Linked DNA regions of Desulforamulus hydrothermalis Lam5 = DSM 18033. The protein of the gene in region 2 binds, or shares a complex with, the protein of the main gene of each other region. Links are inferred from orthologs where the notes say so. Each region holds a gene or a part of one and is shown on either strand. Other genes may lie near its edges. The genes, in order: secG and secY.

The links.
Region 1: the proteins of secY (region 2) and secG are in contact, whole or in part, in a crystal structure (PDB 5AWW), measured with the Thermus thermophilus proteins. The link is inferred for Desulforamulus hydrothermalis Lam5 = DSM 18033 from one-to-one orthologs. Residues at the interface, in WP_096411648.1 of Thermus thermophilus: Leu14, Gln16, Arg17, Phe20, Ile34, Pro35, Pro37, Ile72, Arg108, Arg109, Asn112, Gln113, Arg116, Ile117, Ile120, Pro145, Gly146, Trp147, Phe152, Phe155, Val156, Val159, Thr160, Val162, Ala163, Gly164, Ala166, Leu167, Trp170, Glu173; in WP_223903268.1 of Thermus thermophilus: Tyr5, Ile9, Tyr12, Leu13, Ala16, Leu19, Val20, Val23, Leu24, Gln26, Glu27, Pro28, Gln30, Gly31, Ala32, Asp34, Leu35, Met36, Gly37, Gly38, Ser39, Ala40, Asp41, Leu42, Phe43, Ala45, Arg46, Val48, Tyr53, Thr56.

What each region holds. Positions count from the first base shown.
Region 1 is NZ_CAOS01000003.1:550,216-553,380, reverse strand. What follows is about bases 53-2,896. They hold secG (preprotein translocase subunit SecG), read left to right. Parts: upstream 53-1,281; coding sequence 1,282-1,512; downstream 1,513-2,896. Other genes in these bases: DESHY_RS03590 (sodium-translocating pyrophosphatase), read left to right, coding at 1,572-2,896; eno (phosphopyruvate hydratase), read left to right, coding at 53-1,109. In the rest of the region: more of eno, read left to right, coding at 1-52; more of DESHY_RS03590, read left to right, coding at 2,897-3,165. UniProt on the Bacillus subtilis protein: Involved in protein export. Participates in an early event of protein translocation.
Region 2 is NZ_CAOS01000007.1:53,060-56,362, reverse strand. What follows is about bases 40-3,021. They hold secY (preprotein translocase subunit SecY), read right to left. Parts: upstream 2,170-3,021; coding sequence 910-2,169; downstream 40-909. Other genes in these bases: rpsE (30S ribosomal protein S5), read right to left, coding at 2,818-3,021; rpmD (50S ribosomal protein L30), read right to left, coding at 2,627-2,806; rplO (50S ribosomal protein L15), read right to left, coding at 2,172-2,612; map (type I methionyl aminopeptidase), read right to left, coding at 150-896; DESHY_RS04925 (KOW domain-containing RNA-binding protein), read right to left, coding at 40-120. In the rest of the region: more of DESHY_RS04925, read right to left, coding at 1-39; more of rpsE, read right to left, coding at 3,022-3,303. UniProt on the Bacillus subtilis protein: The central subunit of the protein translocation channel SecYEG. Consists of two halves formed by TMs 1-5 and 6-10.

The DNA.
Region 1 (3,165 bases), on a different replicon or contig from region 2:
TGGGCAAAGGCGTCAGCCAGGCCGTAGACAACGTCAACGAAATCATCGGGCCGGAACTGATCGGCCTGGACGTTACCGACCAGGCAGGCATTGACCGGCTAATGACAGAACTGGACGGCACCCCCAACAAAAGCAAACTGGGGGCCAACGCCATCCTGGGCGTCTCCCTGGCCGTAGCCCGGGCAGCCGCCAACTACAGCGGGCTGCCCCTCTACCAGTACATCGGAGGCGTTAACGCCCGGGAACTGCCGGTACCCATGATGAACATATTAAACGGCGGGGTCCATGCCGACAACAACGTCGACATTCAGGAATTCATGATCCTGCCGGTGGGTGCCGACAGCTTCTCGGAAGGGCTGCGCATGGGGGCGGAAATCTTCCACCGCCTGAAAAGCGTACTGAAAGGCCGCGGCCTTAACACCGCCGTGGGAGACGAAGGCGGCTTTGCCCCCAACCTCAAGAGCAACGAAGAAGCCCTGGCAGTAATCATGGAAGCCATCGAAAAAGCGGGCTACAAACCCGGGCAAGACATCCTCCTGGGCCTTGATGTAGCGGCCACCGAACTGTACAAAGACGGCAAATACATCCTGGAGGGCGAAGGAGTCACCTATACCTCCGACCAAATGATCGACTTCTACCGGAGACTGACAGACAAATACCCCATCATCAGCATAGAAGACGGGCTGGCGGAAGACGACTGGGAGGGCTGGGCCAAACTGACCGGCGCCCTGGGGCAGCAAATCCAACTGGTGGGTGACGACCTGTTTGTCACCAACACCGAGCGCCTGGCCAAAGGCATTAAAGCCGGGGTGGCCAACTCTGTTTTAATTAAAGTTAATCAGATCGGCACCTTAAGCGAAACCCTGGATGCCATCGAAACAGCCAAGCGGGCCGGCTATACCGCAGTGGTTTCCCACCGTTCCGGCGAAACAGACGACACCACCATAGCCGACCTGGCGGTGGCGGTCAATGCCGGGCAGATCAAAACCGGCGCCCCTTCCCGCACCGACCGGGTGGCCAAATACAACCAGCTGCTGCGCATTGAGGGAGAGCTGGGCCAACTGGCCAGGTACCGGGGCCGGGAGGTATTTTATAACCTGCGGGGTTAGAGTTTGTTAACATAATCACAAAATAGCCGTCAGACAAAGCCAGGGTTTACCTGAGTAAACCTTGGCTGCCTATTTTTACATGAATACAGATTGTCACATATTTCACGTTGTGCTATAATTACTAAGTATACAAGTCTGTTATTGTCATAAATTTTCAAAAGGAGGTGGGGTTTTGTTAAAGGGTTTTGTGACTGCCATTCATGTACTTATTGCACTATCATTAATAGCAACCGTCTTGCTGCAGTCTGGTAAAAGTGCCGGCTTGTCCGGTTCGATTGCCGGTGGTGCCGAGGCAATATTCGGAGGAAAGAAAAAGGGTTTAGATGAAAAACTCGGCAGGCTCACGGCCTTCATTGCTGTTGCCTTTGGTTTGACTTCCATGATTTTAGTGGTAATGAAGTAGGTGTGATTTGATTTTATTTTATTTGGGACAAGGAGGGTAACTTTCAAGTGGAACAAAACATGATGCTCGCTTATTACGCTGCGGGTGCCGGTGCGCTGGCTCTTGTGTTTGCCCTGTTTACGCTGGCCAGCATCCTGAAAGAAGACATGGGCACACCCAAAATGCGTGAAATCTCCGAAGCTGTGCACGAAGGTGCCATGGCTTACTTAAACCGCCAGTACAAAACTCTGATTCCTTTTGCTCTCATTATTTTTGTTCTTCTCTGGGCTGCTCAGTATTTTGTTGAACAACAACCCGGCAGCCACCTGCCGGTAGGTCCTGCCTCCGCTATTTCCTTCCTGGTAGGTGCCGTTTTATCTGCCGTTGCCGGTTACCTGGGCATGACCTCCACCACCAAGTCCAACGCCCGTACTGCTGAGGCGGCCCGCAGCCACGGCCTGGCCAAGGCCCTCAACGTATCCTTCCGTGCCGGTGCTGTAATGGGTCTGTCGGTTGCCGGTCTGGGTCTGCTGGGCGTTTCCGTGCTGTACATTATTTTCGGCAACCCGCTGATTATCAACTCCTTTGCTTTCGGTGCTTCCGCCATTGCATTCTTCGCCCGTGTCGGCGGCGGTATCTACACCAAAGCTGCTGACGTAGGTGCTGACCTGGTAGGTAAAGTAGAAGCCGGTATCCCCGAGGATGACCCCCGTAACCCTGCGGTTATTGCTGACAACGTCGGTGACAACGTCGGTGACACCGCCGGTATGGGTGCCGACCTGTTTGAATCCTATGCTGCCACCACCATCGCAGCTATGCTGATCGGTAACACCCTGTTTGGTTTCCCCGGCATTATCTTCCCGCTGTTAGTAGGCGCTATCGGTATTATCGCTGCCATTATCGGTACCTTCTTTGTACGCACCAGTGAAGACGGCAACCCGCAGGCTGCCCTGAACGTAGGTCTCTGGGTAACCAACATCTTAACCGCTGCCGGTACCTTCTTCCTGGCGAAAGTTACCTTCATCGGTGAAACCGCTTCCATCGCCACCGGCGTATTTATGGCTGTTTTAGCCGGCTTGATTGTTAACGTAGCAGTAGGTTACTTAACTGAGCTGTATACCGGTACCGGCAAAGCTTCCGTTACCCGTATTGCTGAGGCTTCCAAGTCCGGTCCGGCTACCAACGTTATCCACGGTCTGGCTGTTGGTATGGAATCCACCTTCATTCCCATGCTGGTGTTTGCCGGCGCAATCTTCTTTGCCTTCTGGGCAGTAGGTTCTGCCGCTCCTGCTGATAAGGCAGCCGAGTGGGCCATCTACGGTATTGCGATGGCTGCTATGGGTATGCTGTCCTCCGCCGGTATGGTTGTTGCCATGGACTCCTTCGGTCCGGTGGCTGACAACGCCGGTGGTATCGCCGAAATGGCTGAACTGCCGCCGGAAGTTCGTGTTAAGACCGACAAACTGGACGCTGTAGGTAACACCACCGCCGCTATCGCCAAGGGCTTTGCCATCGGTTCTGCTGCCCTGACCGCATTGGCTCTGTTCAGCGCTTACGTTGACGGCGTTAAGCACAAGTTTGGTTTAGAAGAATTCGTTGTGAACATGACCGAACCCATGGTACTGGTTGGTATCTTCATTGGCGGTGCTGTACCCTTCTTGGTAGGTTCCCAAA
Region 2 (3,303 bases):
AGTAACCAATACAAAACCATCCTCAGACTGATGCACAACCAGGTAGTACCTTCCTGCGTCACGCCCCTGGGTCGAACTTACCAGCTGCCCGGGCCTCACTTCACCAACCAAACCTTGCACTTTCAACACCTCTCTGTGTTCCTGGCCACTTAAATCTTTGTAAGAATTTCTGGTGTATCATCGGTTATGGCTATTGTGTGTTCAAAGTGGGCCGACAACTTACCGTCCAGTGTCACAACCGTCCAGTTGTCCGGCAGCGTGCGCACCTCAAAGGTGCCCAGGTTAACCATTGGCTCAATGGCTAACGTCATGCCTTTTTTCAGCCGGGGGCCCCGGCCGGGAGGTCCAAAATTGGGTATCTGAGGGTCTTCATGTATTTTAGATCCGATACCGTGCCCTACATAATCCCGAACAACTGACATATTATGCTTTTCCACCCATTGCTGGATGGCATGGGATACATCTGTCAGGCGGTTCCCCTCCACTGCTTGAGCAATGCCGGCATACAGGGATTGCTCGGTGACTTTTAATAAATCCCAGGCTTGCTGGCTGATTTCGCCAACCGGGAGGGTAATGGCGCTGTCGCCGACAAAACCGTTAATTACCGCACCACAGTCAATGCTAATAATATCCCCATTTTCCAGTTTTCTTAAACCGGGGATGCCGTGCACCACCTGTTCATTAACCGAGGTGCACAAGGTTGCCGGGAAACCGCCGTACCCTTTAAAAGCCGGTTTAGCACCCTTGCTGATAATAAAATCTTCAGCCTTTAAATCAAGTTCTTTGGTGGTAACGCCGGGCTTTACCATGTCCTTAATTTCGACAAAGGTTTGCGCCACCACCCGCCCTGCATCCCGCATGTAGTTTAACTCTCGCTCATTCTTAATGGTAATCATAGAATCCCACCTGCTACTTCAGGAATCCCTGGTAACTCCGCATCAGCAGGTGCGACTCAATCTGCTTCATCGTATCTAAAGCAACACCCACCACGATTAAGAGAGCGGTGCCGCCAAAGTATACGTTGGGAATCCGGGTTAAGGTAAGTATGATGTTGGGCAGGATGGCGATAACAGCCAGGAAAACAGCGCCCGCCAGTGTAATCCTGCTCATGATTTTACTGATATATTCGGCGGTAGAACGGCCCGGACGCAGACCGGGAATAAAGCCACCATACTTTTTAATGTTTTCCGCCATATCCAGCGGGTTCATAATCACCGCTGTGTAGAAATATGTGAAGCCAATGATCAGCATGGCATAAAGAATGCTGTTCAGTACGCCCCCCCAGGCAAACCACTTGAGGTACCAGTCTGCTACGGCATTGCCGGCAAACCAGGAAGCAATCTGACCCGGGAACATTAAAAGTGACGAGGCAAAGATGATGGGGATCACGCCGGCCTGGTTCACTTTTAAGGGCAGGTGAGAAGTTTGACCGCCGTAAACCCGACGCCCCACAACACGCTTGGCGTATTGTACAGGGATACGGCGCTGGCCTTCCTGCACAGCCACAACCGCAGCAATCACCAGGGCGCCGATAACAACCAGAACCAGAACGCTCAGGATGTTAATTGTGCCGGCCTGCAGATACTGGCCGATGCTCACAAGGGCTGCCGGAATACGGGATACAATACCTGCAAAAATCAACAGGGAAATACCGTTGCCAATGCCTTTTTCGGTAATCTGCTCGCCAATCCACATCAGTAATACCGTCCCTGCTGTAAATGTGATAGCCACCAGCAGGTAGTTTAATACGGTGGGATTAACCAGTGCCCCTTTAAGCGCCACCGACATACCGATGGCCTGGATAAAGGCCAGTACGGCCGTAAAATAGCGGGTGTACTGGGTGATTTTCTTGCGTCCTTCCTCGCCTTCCTTGGCCAACCTTTCCAGGTGCGGTATTACCACCGTTAACAGCTGCATAATAATAGAGGCGTTAATGTAGGGGGTAATGCTCATGGCAAAAATACTGGCATTTTTAAAGGCACCCCCGGAAATGACATCAAAGAAACCCAGCAATTGTCCCTTGGTCAGCAGATCTGCAAAAGCAGCCGGGTTAATGCCGGGCACCGGGATGTGGGCGCCCACCCGGAACAAGAACAGCATGGCTAAGGTAAACAGCAGCTTGCTGCGCAGTTCGTCCAGTTTAAAAGCGGTTTTCAGGTTATCTAACAACCTTAGATCACCTCGGCTTTTCCGCCGGCAGCTGCTATCTTTTCAGCAGCCGTTTGGCTAAAGGCGTGCACCTTCACGGTTAAAGCTTTTTCCAGGTTGCCGTCACCCAGAATTTTTACACCGTCGCCGATTTTCTTGATCACACCTGCTTCCAGTAATTTCTCAGGGGTTACCTCTGTGCCGGATTCAAACACATTGAGGGCATCCACATTAATGGCAGTGATTTTCTTTTTAAAGATATTGGTGAAGCCCCGTTTAGGGAACCGGCGCTGCAAAGGCATTTGACCGCCTTCAAAACCAGGGCGTACACCGCCGCCGGATCTTGCCTTTTGACCTTTATGTCCTCTGCCGGCGGTTTTACCTAAACCGGAACCGATACCCTGGCCCTTGCGGGTTGCTTTTCTTCTCGCTCCGGGGGCTGGTCTTAATTCGTGGAGATTCAACCGGTACACCTCCTTTAGGCTTCCTCAACCTTAACCAGGTGAGCAACTTTATTGATCATTCCCCTGATGGCGGGAGAATCACTTTTTTCCACTACACTATTGGTCTTACCCAAGCCAAGGGCGCGGACAATTTTCCGCTGTGCCTCCGGCCTGCCGATAAGACTGCGTACCAGTGTGATTTTCAGCTTGGCCATTGTCCGTCCCCCTAACCTAACAATTCTTCCACTGTTTTGCCACGTAAGCGGGCTACTTCTTCAGGGGTCTTAAGTTTTTTAAGACCGTCCATAGTAGCGTTAACCATGTTGTTGGCATTGTTGGAGCCCAGGGATTTGGTTAAAATATCCCGAATCCCGGCCAGTTCCAAAATTGCCCGCACAGGGCCGCCGGCAATAACTCCGGTACCTTTGGCGGCAGGCTTCATTAAAACTTTGCCGGCGCCAAAATGGCCCACTACTTCGTGCGTAATGGTTGTGCCATGTAAGGGCACTTTAATCAGATTTTTCTTGGCATCTTCAACACCCTTGCGGATGGCTTCGGGAACTTCTGCCGCCTTCCCTAAGCCGGCTCCCACATGGCCGTTGCCGTCGCCGACCACTACCAGGGCGGAAAAGCTAAAGCGCCGGCCGCCCTTTACAACTTTGGCTACACGGTTTATATACACAACCTTCTCGGTTAGTTCCAACTTGCTGGC